DNA from 2 places in the Arthrobacter zhangbolii genome. Region 2 is predicted to be linked to the other one. Evidence: riboswitches for the same ligand, from Rfam matches in the RefSeq annotation. Region 2 holds a riboswitch; the other holds the start of a gene.
The links. A riboswitch is a leader RNA that binds a small molecule or an ion and turns the genes downstream of it on or off. The one in region 2 is predicted to bind cyclic di-AMP.
Positions count from the first base shown of each region.

Region 1 (7,655 bases), 1.1 Mb from region 2:
AGCGGAAAACCAGCCGACAAAGGGGAAGGCTTGGAGGCGGATTCCCTTGTCGGGATATTCTAAAGGGAACAGACTTCCCCGTAGTATCTCTGGGGTACGGAGCGCCGCTTCCGTGCCGGACTGCGGGTCACACGAAAAGGCAGGCAACCCTGCCTTGCTGAAAACTAAGAACGAGGTAACCGAAGTGCCTATCGGCAAGGTCAAGTGGTTCGACACTGGTAAGGGTTTTGGTTTTCTGGCCACGGATGAGGGGCAGGAAGTATTCCTTCATGCCTCGGCCCTGCCAGCAGGAGTCAGCGAGGTTAAGCCCGGCACCCGCATGGAGTTCGGCGTAGCCGACGGCCGGCGCGGCCCGCAGGCCCTTTCCGCACGCATCTTGGAGGCACCGCCGTCGGTTGCCAAGGCCACCCGCAAGGACGCCGAAGACATGGCTGTGATTACCGAAGACCTGATCAAACTCCTTGACGGAATCTCCAACGGCCTGCGCCGCGGGCGCTACCCGGAAAAGAAACATGCCGCCAAGGTGGCCGCAGTCCTGCGCGCCGTCGCTGACGACCTGGATGTATAAGGTTCGCGTACTGAAGTGACTATGACACCGGTAACCCCCTCTCCCGATACGTCTCCGGAACCCGGATCCGACCAGGCAGCTCCCGCGGCCCGGCGGCGGGCTCCGCGCCGTCCCGGTAAACCCGACGCCGTCCTGGCCGCAGCAGTGGCTGAAGCACGTGCCGGCCTGCTGGAGGTCGCAGCTGAAGAAGAAGTGGGCGAGTACGTGGGCGCCGTTGCGGATGCCGAGCGCCTGGTAACCCACCGGTTCGCGGCCCTGCGTCCCGGTTACCGCGGATGGCAGTGGTACTCCACGGTTGCGCGGATGCCCAGAAGTAAAAAGGTGACGGTCAGCGAGGTGGGTCTGCTGCCGTCCGAGGATTCCCTGTTGGCGCCTGAATGGGTGCCGTGGTCCGACCGGCTGCGGCCCGAGGATATCGCCGCCGAGCAGGAACAGCAGGCGAAGGAGCAGGCCGAACAGGAGGCCCGCGACGCGCTGGAACAGGCTGAGCCCCGGCAGGACGGGCAGCAGTCCTCCACTGACGCGACGGGTGCCGGGGAGGACGACTAACCCGTGACGGTTGCGGCAACAGGTTCATCAATCCCGCAGGGGGCGCTGAACTGATGTTCCGTTCCCTACGCATCTTTAACTACCGGATCTGGTTTTTCGGTGCCCTGGTCTCAAACATCGGCACCTGGATGCAGCGGACCGCACAGGACTGGCTGGTCTATGACATCCTCACTGACCAGAATGCGGCAGCGATGGGCATTGTCATGGCCCTGCAGTTGGGGCCCCAGCTGCTGCTCGCCCCCTGGTCCGGACTGATTGCGGATACCTACAACCGCCGCAAGGTCCTGCTGCTGACCCAGATCAGTATGGGCGGTCTCGGCCTCGCCCTGGGCCTGCTGGTTCTCTCCGGCCATGCCGAGCTGTGGCATGTCTACGCGTTTGCCATGGCATTGGGGATTGTTTCCGCCATTGACGGTCCGGCACGGCAGGCTTTTGTGTCCGAAGTGGTTTCGGAACGGGATCTCCCGAACGCCGTGGCCCTGAACAGCGCCTCCTTTAACGGGGCACGGATGATCGGCCCCGCCGTCGCGGGCCTGCTGACCGTGGCCGTCGGCCCGGGGCTGGTCTTTATCCTCAATGCCCTGACCTTCGGCGCCATGGTGGTGGCCCTGCTGAAGATGCGTGCCGGGGAACTGCGGGCCATGCCGAAGGCGGCCGCCGGCAAGGGGCGCATCCGGGCGGGGCTGGCCTATGTGCGCCACCGGCCGGACCTGATGATGGTGATGCTCGCCATTTTCATTGTCGGCACGTTCGGCATGAACTTTGCCATATATATAGCGGCAATGGCGCGCACGGAATTTGGCCGCGATGCAGGGGTCTTCGGGGTGCTCAACTCAGTGATGGCGATCGGCTCGGTATCCGGTGCCTTACTCTCCGCCCGCCGGGACCGGCCACGGCTGCGGTTTGTTTTCGGCGCCGCGGGTGCCTTCGGGTTCGCCTGCATCCTTTCCGCCGCCGCACCCAACCTGATCCTGTTCGCACTCTCGCTGATCCCGGTGGGGCTGTTTGCCCTCACGCTGATGACCAGCGCCAACGCCTATGTGCAGACCACCACCGCACCGGGAATGCGCGGGCGGGTGATGGCGCTGTATTTCGCGATCTTCATGGGCGGAACGCCGCTGGGCGCCCCGGTGGTCGGCTGGGTCTCCAACGCCTTCGGTCCGCGCTGGAGCCTTGGGGTAGCGGCCGCTGCCGGCATTGTGGCGGCCACACTGGGCTTTGTCTGGGCGTGGCGGACCTACGGAATGCGGTTCCACTATGACCGCAGCCTGCCGCGCCGCCTGAGCATGACCACCGACATCCCGGAAAAGGCGCAGGACCCGGACAACGCCTAGTGTCCGGGTCCTGCGCCTGATGCTGCTGGCCTGAAGGGTCAGGAATGCTCGATCACGTAGTCGATGCAGTTCAGCAGGGCGCTGACATCATCGGGTTCGATGGCAACAAAGGTGGCAATCCGCAGCTGGTTGCGGCCCAGCTTGCGGTAGGGCTCCACATCCACCACGCCGTTGGCACGCAGGGTCGCAGCGATCGCGGACGCGTCAATGCTGTCATCGAAATCGATGGTGGCAATAACGTTTGAGCGGTCCTCGGGCCGGGCGACGAACGGCGTGGCCACCGCGGATTTCTCCGCCCAGGAGTATATGCGGCCGGCGGATTCGGCAGTGCGGCCGGCGGCGAAGGCCAGCCCGCCGTTGGTGTTGAGCCACTGGACCTGCGAGTTCAGGGTCACCAGAGTGGACAACGACGGCGTGTTGTAGGTCTGGTTCAGCCGCGAGTTATCAATGGCCGTCTGCAGGTTCAGGAAGTCGGGGATCCAACGGTCGCCGGCGTTGATCCGCGCCGCACGCTCCAGCGCGGCGGGGGAGAACATGCCAAGCCACAGCCCGCCGTCGGACGCGAAGTTCTTCTGCGGGGCGAAGTAATACACATCGGACTGGGCCAGGTCCACGTCCAGCCCGCCGGCAGCGGAAGTGGCGTCAATGAGGACCAGGGAGCCGTCGTCGGCGCCCTGCACCCGCTGGACCGGAGCTGCTACGCCGGTGGAGGTCTCGTTCTGCGGCCAGGCGTAAACATCTACGCCGGGCTCGGCCACGGGCTGCGGCCGGGTACCCGGTTCGGCCTTGATGATGCTGGAGGCGGAGAGGAACGGCGCCTTGTTGGTGGCGGCGGCGAACTTGGAACCGAACTCACCGAAGGAGAGGTGCTGGGCCTTGTTCTCCACCAGGCCGAAGGAGGCAATGTCCCAGAAGGCGGTGGACCCGCCGACGCCGAGGACCACTTCATAACCCTCGGGCGCCGAGAACAGGTCGGAGAGGCCGTTACGGATGCTGCCTACAAGGTTGCGCACGGGTGCCTGGCGGTGGGAGGTGCCCAGCAGGCTGCCTCCGGCCTGCGCAAGCGCCTCGATCTGTTCCGGGCGGACCTTGGACGGTCCGGCGCCGAACCGGCCGTCGCGGGGCAGGAGTCCGGCGGGAATCTTCAGTGCGGCGGTATCGCCCATTGGTTATCGCTCCAAGCGTGTCAGGGGAAAGCGCGTATGCAATTCCATTCTGCCGCACCCTCCTCCACCGGACGATTTATGACCCCGGCCACGGGAGGATGTGCTGCAGGCCGGGCAATTTACGGGGCGTCGGGCGAATAGGCTAACGTGTTGGCGTACACCCGGGGCAGCGGTATGTTGTCCTCCTTTCTTCCTTAGTAGGAGCGGCCCGTCATGACGGATCTCATTGACACCACTGAGATGTACCTCAGGACCATCCTGGAACTGGAAGAGGAAAACATTGTTGCCCTGCGGGCGCGGATTGCCGAACGGCTGCGCCACTCAGGCCCCACCGTGTCCCAGACAGTTGGGCGGATGGAGCGCGACGGCCTGGTGGTGGTCGCGGGAACCCGCAGGCTGGAGCTGACCGAACTCGGCCGGCGCCGCGCCACGGAGGTCATGCGGAAGCACCGGCTGGCCGAACGCCTGCTGGCCGATGTGATCGGCCTTGACTGGGCCTACGTCCACGACGAGGCCTGCCGGTGGGAGCATGTCATGAGTGAACGGGTGGAACGGCGGCTCTACGAGCTGCTGGGACGCCCCACCGAATCCCCCTACGGCAACCCCATCCCGGGCCTGGAAGCGATCGGCGGCGTAGCCTCGGAGGTCTTCAGTTCAGGAGTCAATGACCTGGTCTCCATGGTCGCTGAAGCTGTGCCGGGCGCCCCGCTGAAGCTGGTCCGCCTGGCCGAGCCCATCCAGGTGGAGCCCGAACTGCTGTCCCAGCTGGACGAGGCAGGCCTGCGGCCCGGCGCCCGGATCACCGCGGAAGAAGTGGGCGGGTATATCTCAGTCCGTGTGCCCGGCATTGAAGGGGCCCTGGAACTGCCTGCGGAGGTTGCGGCGCACGTCTTCGTGTCCCACGCCGGGTAACGGAATGGTCACTTTTGTGGCGTTTACCCTATAGTGAGTTCCTGACGTTGAAACACCATCGTTATCCGGTCCGTCCGCCGAGCCCTGCCAGCGGACCGGAGTACCAACCGTTCAGGCAGGGGCGGAGGACCCACTTTCCGGCAGCACAGCTGCCTTGGGGTGAAGCCTTCCGGACGCCGACAGCCGTGCACGCCCAGCCGCCTGCACGCCGCCGGACCGGAGGCCGAGTTTCTCTACTCGAATCCGACAGCTAACTTCGTAGGCGATCCAAGAGAGGGAATTACTTGTCGAAGCATGCTGCTTCGGGCCGGCGCCGTGCGTCTGCTCCTGTTACGCCTGCGCGTCAGCGCAACTCAACGTCCTCCGGCCGCCGGCGGGCTGAAACCAAGACCATCTCCGTTGGGGGAGCCGCCCAGAAGGTTGCCATTACCGCTGCCACGTCGGGCCTGATCCTCACCGCGGCCCTGCCGACGACGGCGGCTGCCGGGGACCCCGCAGTGCAGTCGGAACCGGTTGTAGCGACAAGTACGCCAGTACAGGCTGATCCGAATGCCAATGTCGGCTTCGCCAGGGCAGGTTTGAGCAGCGCCTTCGATCCGGACGCCAAGCTCGCCTCGGTTACGGTTGCTGCCGGCAGCACGGTGGTTCCCGCCGCGGCCAAGGGCACACTCTCCACTCCGCTGGACGTCGCCCTCATCGAAACCTCCGGGTTCGGACACCGCGTCAGCCCCATCACCGGTGAAGCCGGCGAAATGCATAATGGCCAGGACTTCGCTGCCACCTGCGGCACCGCCGTAAACGCCGCTGCCTCCGGCACGGTCGTTTTTGCCGGCTGGCACCCCTATGGCGGGGGCAACCGTGTGGTGATTGACCACGGCAACGGCGTAGAGACCACGTACAACCACCTGTCCAGCGCAGCAGTCACCGTGGGTACCGAAATCAAGCGCGGACACCTGGTGGGCGCAAGCGGAACCACTGGCGCTTCCACCGGCTGCCACCTGCATTTTGAGGTCGTAGTTAACGGCGAAGTGGTCGACCCGCGGGACTGGTTGTAACCGGACGAATATCGTTTCGTGATCGGAACGTGACATAGAGCAAATGTTGCTGTACGCTCGTCCTCGTGCCTGATTCGCCAACGATCGGGCACCTTCGAACAGATCGCCGAGCTCTGCCACTGTTTGAAGTCCGTTCGCAGAATCGCATGGCAGAGGCGGGGGAACCAATTTCGGGTTTCGAAAGAAACCCTTGGGGTTAAGTTGCAAAGGCCATTAGGCCGGGCAACCGGGTGACTCCCATCCGAATCCGACAGCTCACCTCGTAGGCATTGGGAGAGGCAAACTTGTGTCATCACACGCTCATGGCCGCCGTCGCGCTGCCACCGTACAGACCAACCCGATCACCGCGCTTTCCAAGGCAGTCAGCTCCAACGCCGGTACCGTAGGCCGCCAGGCCGCCGTCGTAGTAGCAGCATCCGGCCTCGTGCTGGCTGCAGGACTCCCTGCACAGGCTTCCTCCGTGAATACGGACCGCCAGGCTCTTGAGGCCACCACCCTGAACTTCGTGGACGGCAGCGTCACCGCTCCCGCCAACGCCCCCTTCGCTCTGCAGCTGGCCGCTACCGCCGGTTCCATCGATGGATCCGAGTACCGCGCACAGGTTGCAGCAGAAGAAGCAGCAGCAACCGCAGCAGCCGAGCAGGCAGCTGCACAGGCTGCCCAGGCAGCACAGACCGCCGCTGCAGCAACCGCACCCGCAGCTGCCCCGGCCGCTGCCGGTGCCGCCGTTATGACGGCTTCCTCCACTCCTGCCGCACCCGCACCGGAAACCGCTGCTCCCAGCAACGTCGGCGCGGCCCTGGTCGCCTCGGCCTACGGCCAGATCGGCGTTGCCCAGGATTGCACCGCCATGGTTGAAAACGCACTGCGCTCCGTCGGCAAGTCCGTCGGCGATCTGGCCCCGGGCCAGTTCTTCCAGTTCGGCGCAGTTGTCGGCAGCCCGCAGCCCGGCGATCTGGTCATCACCGGTGGCCACGTCGCGATCTACGTCGGCAACGGCCAGGTCATCAGCGGCGGGCTGAACGGTATGAACACCGGCCTGCACAGCCTCTCCGACCTGCCGGGCGCCAGCTTCGTCCGGGTCAGCTAAGCCCAGTTTTTCGAGAGCCGGAGAATCATGACCTCGACAACTGAGCGCGCCCGCCACCGGGCGCCGGTGGAACGCACCACTACGCTGAACGCACTCGCCGGTGCCGTGAGCGCCAACGCAGGAACAGTGGGCCGCCAGGCCGCTGTTATTGCCGCGGCCTCGGGGCTGGTACTGACAACCGGCGTTGCCGCCAATGCCTCCGGTGCGGAGACCCTGCGCGATGTCCGCACCAGCAACCTGAACCTTTCCGCGGCCCAGCCCGTCCAGGTACCGGAGACCATTCAGGTCTCCTTCGAGCGGGACGGGATCAACGGTGTGATCACCGCTCCCGAGCCTGTGCCGGCCGAGACGCCCACGCTGACCGTACAGGCCCAGGAAGTAGTTCCCGCCACGGCCAACACCAATGCCCAGGGCGGCGCCACCACCGGTGCCGCAACTGCAGCACCGGCCGCGGCAACCCCGTCACCGGCACCGGAAGTTCCTTCCGGAGTTGGCGCAACCATCGCGGCCGCAGCTTACGCCCAGCTTGGCGTCAGCCAGGACTGCACCATGCTGGCCACCAATTCGCTGGCTGCCGCAGGCATCAACTTCCACGGATGGCCGGCCGGCTACCTGTCCCTTGGACGGACGGTCAGTGCAGCCGAGGCCATGCCCGGAGACCTGATCTACTACGCCGACGGCGGCATGGGCATGGCCCACATTGCCGTCTACGTAGGCGGCGGACAGGCAGTACACGGCGGGTTCAACGGAAACAGCACAGTGGTTGCTCCGGCGGAGCTTGGCTCCGGCGGCGTTTACATCCGCGTAGGCGGCTAATACCCCTGCACGTCAACGCGCTGCCTGAGTGCGGGGCGTGAGTTGTAAGACAGTTTGTAAGAACACGGCAAGGCTCCTCCTTCGGGGGGAGCCTTCCGGCTTTAATCCATTCCTTTTAACCCGCCCGGCCCGTCTAACCCCTCCGGCCCTTTGATACACCCGCAC
Region 1 is NZ_CP094984.1:610,824-618,478, forward strand. Features, by position in the region: gene MUK71_RS02910 (cold-shock protein) at 185-568, shown strand; gene MUK71_RS02915 (DUF3027 domain-containing protein) at 590-1,117, shown strand; gene MUK71_RS02920 (MFS transporter) at 1,171-2,451, shown strand; gene serC (phosphoserine transaminase) at 2,490-3,617, opposite strand; gene MUK71_RS02930 (metal-dependent transcriptional regulator) at 3,831-4,529, shown strand; cyclic di-AMP (ydaO/yuaA leader) riboswitch at 4,621-4,810, shown strand; gene MUK71_RS02935 (M23 family metallopeptidase) at 4,814-5,584, shown strand; cyclic di-AMP (ydaO/yuaA leader) riboswitch at 5,710-5,867, shown strand; gene MUK71_RS02940 (NlpC/P60 family protein) at 5,871-6,674, shown strand; gene MUK71_RS02945 (NlpC/P60 family protein) at 6,702-7,490, shown strand.
Region 1: it holds a riboswitch for cyclic di-AMP, as region 2 does, so the genes downstream of both, MUK71_RS02935 (M23 family metallopeptidase) here and MUK71_RS08115 (LysM peptidoglycan-binding domain-containing protein) in region 2, are expected to answer to the same signal.

Region 2 (7,655 bases):
GAACGAGGGTACCCCGTCAGGCGGCGGGCGTGTCCTGAGCCACGAAGGCGGTATGGTCCGGCCGCCGGTCCTTGCGGCCGTGGACAAAGTAGTACAGCACCGTATTGCCCAGCAGCACCGCAGCAAGGACCCAGTACATGCCGTGGAACCCGCTCAGCGGCAGCAGTACTCCCAGCAGGAGCGGGCCCAGACCCACCCCGGCGTCCATAAAGATGAAGAACGTGGACGTGGCCAGGCCAATCCGTGCCGGTGCGGCCATGCCCACTGCGATGGCCTGGGCGCACGGCATCAGGGCACCGAAGCCGAACCCGACGAAGACGCCGGCCACGGCCATGACAGTGTCATTGGGGGCGTAGGCAAGGAGCGCCAGGCCGGCGGCGAAGGAGAGAAGCGTGGGGTAGACCACGGCGTTGTCTCCGTGGCGGTCCTGGATCCGGCCAACGAAGAGCCGCGATACCAGCACCACCCCGGCATAGACCACAAAGAAGAGGCTTGCCCCGAGGACCATGCCCTCCGTCTGGGCGTAGGAGTTCAGGAAGGAAAGGATGCCCGCGTAGGCGGCACCGGCAATGAACATTACCGAGGCAATGGGAAGCACGGACACGTCGAGGATGTCGCTCAGGTGCATGCGCCACTTGTTCTTCAGTTCCTCCGGGCCCGGTGTGCGCTCGGGCAGCCGCAGCACCAGCGAGAGGATCAGGGCGACGGCGGCGCAGGCGGCAGCAAACAGGAAAAGCGCACGGTAGCTGGCCGAGTCCACCAGGAGCACGGCCAGGAACGGCCCGACGGCGGTGGCCAGGGTGGTGGAGATGCCGAAGTATCCGGTGCCTTCCCCGCGCCGGTGGGCGGGGATAAGCCCCATCACCGAGGCTGAGAGGCTGGTGCTGGCGGCACCGAAGGCGGCGCCGTGGAGCAGCCTCACTGCCAGCAGCAGGCCCAGGTTCGAGGCCGGGATGTAAAGCACCGAAGCGGCTACGAAAACTGCGAGGCTGGCGATCAGCATGCGCCGGCGGCCAACGAAATCAAGGAACTTTCCGGCAAAGACCCGGGCGGCAAGAGCGCCGATCACAAACGAACCGGAGGCAAAGCCGGCGGCGCTGTCCGACGCGGCGAACTCCTGCACCGCGTAGAGCGCCATGGTGGTCATCAGCAGGTAAAAAACGAGGGAAATGAACAGGTTCGTGACGATCGCCAGCACGAATCCCCTGGTCCATAGTTTCTGGCTGCTGCCTGACACTCGCGTTACTCCTGTGCATCGTTGAGGCTGCCCTCGATTGAAAGGTAGCCTAAGTATCTTATGCAGGAGAGCTGGCGCACCGGCAACCCAGATCCGCCAGGGAGAGCGACTTCACATTTTTTGTCTGCGGAACGGCGGTGTATCCCTGGCATCACGTGCACCATATACAACATCCGTTATGCGCCTCCGGCGCCGGATAACAACCAGGCCTGAAAAATCGGCGGGAACAGTGTGACGGCATGGCATTGGATGGCATTGCAGGGGCCGGAGTGACTAGCACATCGAGGCGCCACTCACACGCTGCAGAGAACCGGATCACTAAATGGTTATCCAACCGTAACCATCTTGTACGGTTATTTCCATGCCGCTCTGAACGCGGCTCCCCCGGACTAGTTACCTAGCTCTGCCGCTTATCCGGGGTCCACAGAACGCACCATCACGGCAGGGGCGGGGGAACCAATAACGGGTTCCACGAATCCTTGGGGTTAAGTCGCCGGATTCACTCCGATGACCGGGTGTCTCCCATCCGCATCCGACAGCTCACCTCGCAGGTATCGGGAGAGGTAAATCAACATGTCATTCAATAAGAACCGTGGACGTCACCGTGCCGAGACCGCCGGCGTTTGGTCCACCATCTCACAGACCACCGTCAGCCGCGGACGGACCATCGGCAGCACCGCAGCCGTTGTAGCCGCCGGATCCGGCCTGATGCTCGGAATGGCCGCACCGGCCTCCGCAGGCGTCGTAGCGAACGACAACTACACGCCGACCCAGGCTGCAGCTCCGGCCGCACCGGTCGCAGCCCCCGTGGCTGAAGCCGCTCCCGTTGCCGCTCCGGCAGCCGCCAGCACCACCCACACCGTTCAGTCCGGTGACACCCTGGGCGCCATTGCCGCCAACTACGGCGTCAGCCTGGACAGTGTCTTCGCCCTGAACGGCCTGTCCATGGCATCGATCATCTACCCCGGCGACGTCATCACCGTCTCCGGCGAGGCAGCAGCCGCACCGGCTGCCCTGGATTACGCTGCCGCCACCTACACCACCGAGGCCTACGCCGCACCGGTCGCCCCTGCTGCCGCGGACAACGGCATCATCAGCACCCAGGCCACTTCGGTTACCCCGGCCCCGGCTCCCGCCGCCGCTGCTGCCACCGGCAGCAACGCCACCATGCTGGCATCGGCGTACTCGCAGCTGGGCGCCGCCCAGGACTGCACCGTCCTGGTTGAGGTTGCCCTGCGCGCCGCCGGCCACTCCGTGGGCGACCTTGCCCCCGCACAGCTGGCTGCCTACGGCACCCAGGTCTCCACTCCGGAGCCCGGTGACATGGTCTACTACGCCGACGGCGGCATGGGCCTGGCCCACATTGCCATCTACATCGGCAACGGCGAGGCCATCCACAGCGGCTGGAACGGCAACCAGACCGTGGTCCAGTCCGTCAACGTCGGCTCCGGCCCCGTGTTCTACCGCGCATAAGGCTTAGCGGCCCGTCCGCGCACGGCAATCCTGCCGTTGCTACGCAAAAGCGTCCGTTCCCTGAAGGGGGACGGACGCTTTTGCGTTTCCAGCGCCGTTACGGCACAAACCGGTACCCCATGCCGTGCTCGGTCAGCAGATGCTCGGGACACCCGGGGTCTACCTCCAGTTTGCGGCGCAGCTGCCCGATGTACAGCCGCAGGTAGCCCGTATCGGTGGTGCCCGGCCCCCAGACGTCGTGCAGGAGGGTATCCCGCGTCACCAACATGCCCGGGTGTGCCAGGAGGGCCGCCAGCAGGCGCCATTCAGTAGGCGTAAGGCGGATGTCGGACCCGTCCGGCAGCCGGATAATCCGCCGGGCAGCCAGATCGACACGCACCGAGCCGAAGGATATTTCGCTCGGCCCTGCCGCGGCCGGTGTCCGGCGGGACAGGGCACGGATGCGGGCCAGCAACTCCTCGGTGGAGAAGGGCTTCGTCACATAGTCGTCAGCGCCGAGGTCCAGTGCACGGACCTTGTCCGCAGGATCCATCCGGCCGGATACCACCAGGATGGGCACCGCGCTCCAGCCGCGGACCGCCTCGATGACATCCATCCCGCTCAACCCGGGCATGCCCAGGTCCAGGACCAGCAGGTCAGGATGGGTATCCACGGTTTTACGGATGGCTGCACTGCCGCTCTCGGCGGTCACCACCTCGTACCCGTACGCGGAGAGCGTGATGCGCAGGGCGCGCAGTATCTGCGTATCGTCGTCGGCCAGCAGGATCCTCATCGGGCCCCCACCGGCAGGCCGCCTGCCCCGGCGGACACACGGTCCGCGGCAGGCAGCGAAAGGACCATGGTCAGCCCGCCGCCGGGTGTGTCTTCGGCCTCCAAGGTGCCGCCCATACCTTCAGTGAATCCCTTCGCCAGTGCCAGTCCCAGCCCCAGGCCGGTTTGATTGTCCGTGTCGCCCAGCCGTTGGAACGGCGTGAAGATGTCCGGTTGCCGTGGTTCCGGGACACCGGGGCCCGAGTCTATGACACGGATTTCCACCCGTCCGGAAAACTCGCTCACGGCCAGCACGGCTCTGGCCGACTCCGGGCTGAACCGTACGGCGTTAGCCAGGAGATTGACCAGCACCCGCTGCAGCAGCACCGGATCGGCAAGAACATTCCGGCCGTCCACAGGAATCCCGAGTTCCACCTCGGCCGGGCCCAGGTCCAGTTCCTCCAGTGCCGGCAGCACGGCATCGGCAACATTCAGCGGCTCCAGGTTTACCCCGACCACCCCCGCCTGCAGCCGGCTGACGTCCAGCAGGCTGGTCACCAGCGTGGAAAGGGACGCGAGTGATTCCTCGGCAGTGGCAAGCAGCTCGCTGCGGTCCTGCTCGGACCAGGTGACGTCCGTGGCCCGCAGTCCGGTAACCGCGGCGGTGGCCGCCGTCAGCGGCCGGCGCAGGTCGTGTCCCACGGCGGCCAGCAACGCCGTGCGTACCTTGTCCGCCTCGGCCAGGGACCCGAGCCCGCGGGCCGTCTCGGTCAGTTCCCGGTGCTCCAGTGCCGCTTCCAGCTGGGCGGTGATCACCGCCAGCAGCCGGCGGTCCGAAGCCGCCAGTTCACGCCCCCACAGATCCAGGAAGGCGCGTTCCCCCACCGGCAGCCGGGTGAAGGCCGGGTCCCCCGGCGGGAGATCTGCCGGCCAGTCGCCGTCGGCGTACAGGTCCATGCCGTCCGCCCTCAGCCGCGCCGCGCCCAGGGTAAACGCCTCACGGGTGCGCCCCACCAGGGCGGCCAGGGCATCCTCACCCCGCAGCACGCTGCCCGCGACCGAAGCCAGCAGTTCGGATTCCGACGCCGACCGCCGGGCGGTGCGGGCACGGCGCGCCGCCGCATCCACCACGTAGCTGACCAGCAGCGCGTTCACCACATACAGGCCCAGGGCCAGCATGTGGGAGGGCGTGGCAACCGTGACCGTGTAGAGCGGCTGGATAAAGAAGAAGTCCAGTGTGAGACCCGAAAGCAGCGCGGCGAACAGTGCCGGCCAGATCCCGCCCACCAGCGCCACCAGAATCACCAGCAGCTGGTAGCTCAGGACGTCGCCGGTGATGGTCTCGGCGCTCCGGACGGCCACCAGCCCGGCGGTAAGCAGCGGACCTCCGGCCAGGGCCAGGGCAAAACCCAGCAGGCGGCGGCGCCTGGAGAGTGCACCGCCGAAGTGCGGCAGCACCAGCGCCCGTGCTGCCGCCGAGTGGGACACGATGTGGACATCAATGTCCCCCGACTCCCGGATCACGGTGGCCCCGATCCCGGGGCCGGAGAGCAGCGCCGCAATCCGCGGGCGGCGGCTCACGCCGACTACCAGCTGTGTGGCGTTGACGCCGCGGGCAAAGTCCACCAGTGCCTTGGGAATGTCGTGGCCCACCACCTGGTGGAAGGTGCCGCCCAGTTTTTCCGCCAGGATCCGCTGCGCCGCCAGCTCCCCGGGCTCTGCTCCGCGCAGTCCGTCCGCACCGGCAATGTGGACGGCCAGCAGTTTCCCGCCGGCCGACCGGGCGGCTATCCGCGCACCCCGGCGCAGCAGCGTTCGTCCTTCGGGGCCGCCGGTCAGGGCTACGACAACCCGTTCCCGGGCTTCCCATTTACGGTGAATGCCCTGTTCCGCACGGTACCGGTTCAGTGCCGAGTCCACCTCGTCCGCCAGCCACAGCAGGGCCAGCTCGCGCAGCGCGGTGAGGTTGCCCAGCCTGAAGTAGTTGGACAGCGCGGCGTCCACGCGTTCGGCCGGGTAGATCACCCCGTCGGCCAGCCGTCCCCGCAGGGACTGCGGCGCCAGGTCCACCAGTTCCACCTGTTCGGCCTCGCGCAGGACGGCGTCCGGCACGGTTTCGGCCTGCAGGGTGCCGGTGATCTGCTCGATCACGTCATTAAGCGAATCGACGTGCTGGATGTTCACGGTGGACAGGACGTTGATCCCGGCATCGAGCAGGGCCTGCACGTCCTGCCACCGCTTTTCATGCTTCAGTCCGGGGACATTGGTATGGGCCAGTTCGTCCACCAGCGCATACTCCGGGGCGCGGGCCAGCACGGCGTCCAGGTCCAGCTCCGTGAGCTCCAGCCCGCGGTGGTGCAGGACGGCGCGCGGGACTGTCTCCAGGCCCTCGGCCTGGGCAGCTGTCGCTGCACGGCCGTGGGTCTCCACCAGCGCGACGACGACGTCCGCCCCCTCGCTGCGGAGGCGGCGCCCTTCCTCGAGCATGGCGTAGGTCTTCCCCACCCCGGGCGCCGCCCCCAGGAATACCCTCAGTTGTCCCCGCGTCATGGACTAAGTGTCCAGCTCCGCCAGTGAAATGTTCAAAAGCAACACGTTAACGGTGCGCAGTCCGAGGATCCCTGCGAACGGAGCCTGCGTGGCATCATCCACGAGTGCCTGGACCCGGGCCGGGTCCAGGCCGCGTTCGGCGGCCACCCGGTCCACCTGCATCCGGGCGTACTCGGGGCTGATGTGCGGATCCAGCCCGGACCCCGACGCGGTGACTGCCTCGGCGGGAACATCTGCCGGCACCACCGCCTCCAGCTCGGCCACGGCGGCCCGCCGCTCCGCCACGGCAGCAGCCAGGTCCTCATTCAGCGGGCCGAGGTTGGAGCCGCTGGAGGCGCCGCCGTCATACCCGTCCCCCGCTGCCGAAGGCCGGGACTGGAACCACTGCGGCAGGGCGGCGCCGTCGGCGTCAGTGAAGGACTGCCCGATCAGCGCCGATCCCACGTCCGTGCCGCCGCTGCTGACCAACGAGCCGTTGGCCCGGCCGTGCAGGGCGGCCTGTCCGATTCCGGCGACTGTCAGCGGATACACCACGCCGAGGAGAACAGTGAGCACCGCCAGTGCCCGGAGGGAGACGCCAAGTTGGCGCATACTGCTGCGGACGGGGTTCATTTACTGCTCCTGGTCAGAGGTGTGCTGCGTGCTGTGCGGTTAAGGGGTGCCATGTCAGAAGCCCGGGAGAAGGCTGATCAGCAGGTCGATGGCCTTGATGCCGATGAACGGCGCGATCACGCCGCCCACACCGTAGACCAGCAGGTTCCGGCTAAGGATCGAGGAGGATCCGGCGGCCCGGTACTTCACGCCCCGCAGTGCCAGCGGGATCAGCGCCACGATGATCACCGCGTTGAAGATGACCGCGGACAGGATTGCCGAGGCGGGTGAATGCAGCTGCATCAGGTTCAGTGCGGACAGGCCCGGGAACACCCCCACGAACATCGCCGGGATGATCGCGAAGTACTTGGCAATGTCGTTCGCGATGGAGAAAGTGGTCAACGCACCGCGCGTGATGAGCAGCTGTTTACCGATACCGACAATGTCGATCAGCTTGGTGGGGTCGGAGTCCAGGTCCACCATATTGCCCGCTTCCTTCGCCGCGGAGGTGCCGGTATTCATTGCCACGCCGACGTCGGCCTGGGCCAGGGCCGGGGCGTCATTCGTGCCGTCACCGGTCATGGCGACCAGGTGGCCGCCCTCCTGTTCACGCCGGATCAGGGCCATCTTGTCCTCGGGCGTCGCTTCCGCGAGGAAGTCATCCACCCCTGCCTCGGCCGCAATGGCCCTGGCGGTGTAGGGATTGTCACCGGTGATCATCACCGTGCGGATGCCCATGGCGCGCAGCTGCGCGAAACGGTCCTTCAGGCCCTCCTTGACCACGTCCTTCAGGTGGACGACGCCGAGCACCCGGGTGCCGCCGTCGGCGTCCCGGACCGCCACCAGCAGCGGTGTGCCGCCGCCCGTGGAGATTCTCTTTACCCGGTCTTCAACGGCAATCAGCACGTCGACGTCGATGCCGCCGGATTCCGCCGTCCAGTCCAGGATGGCGGAGGAGGCGCCCTTGCGGATCTTCGCCCCGTCGGGGAAGTCCATGCCGCTCATCCGGGTCTGCGCAGTGAAGGGAACGCTGACGGATCCGGCGGGCGGTTCG
Region 2 is NZ_CP094984.1:1,739,867-1,747,521, reverse strand. Features, by position in the region: gene MUK71_RS08120 (MFS transporter) at 17-1,237, opposite strand; cyclic di-AMP (ydaO/yuaA leader) riboswitch at 1,659-1,805, shown strand; gene MUK71_RS08115 (LysM peptidoglycan-binding domain-containing protein) at 1,811-2,710, shown strand; gene MUK71_RS08110 (response regulator) at 2,808-3,482, opposite strand; gene MUK71_RS08105 (ATP-binding protein) at 3,479-6,010, opposite strand; gene kdpC (potassium-transporting ATPase subunit KdpC) at 6,014-6,622, opposite strand; gene kdpB (potassium-transporting ATPase subunit KdpB) at 6,677-7,655, opposite strand, start outside.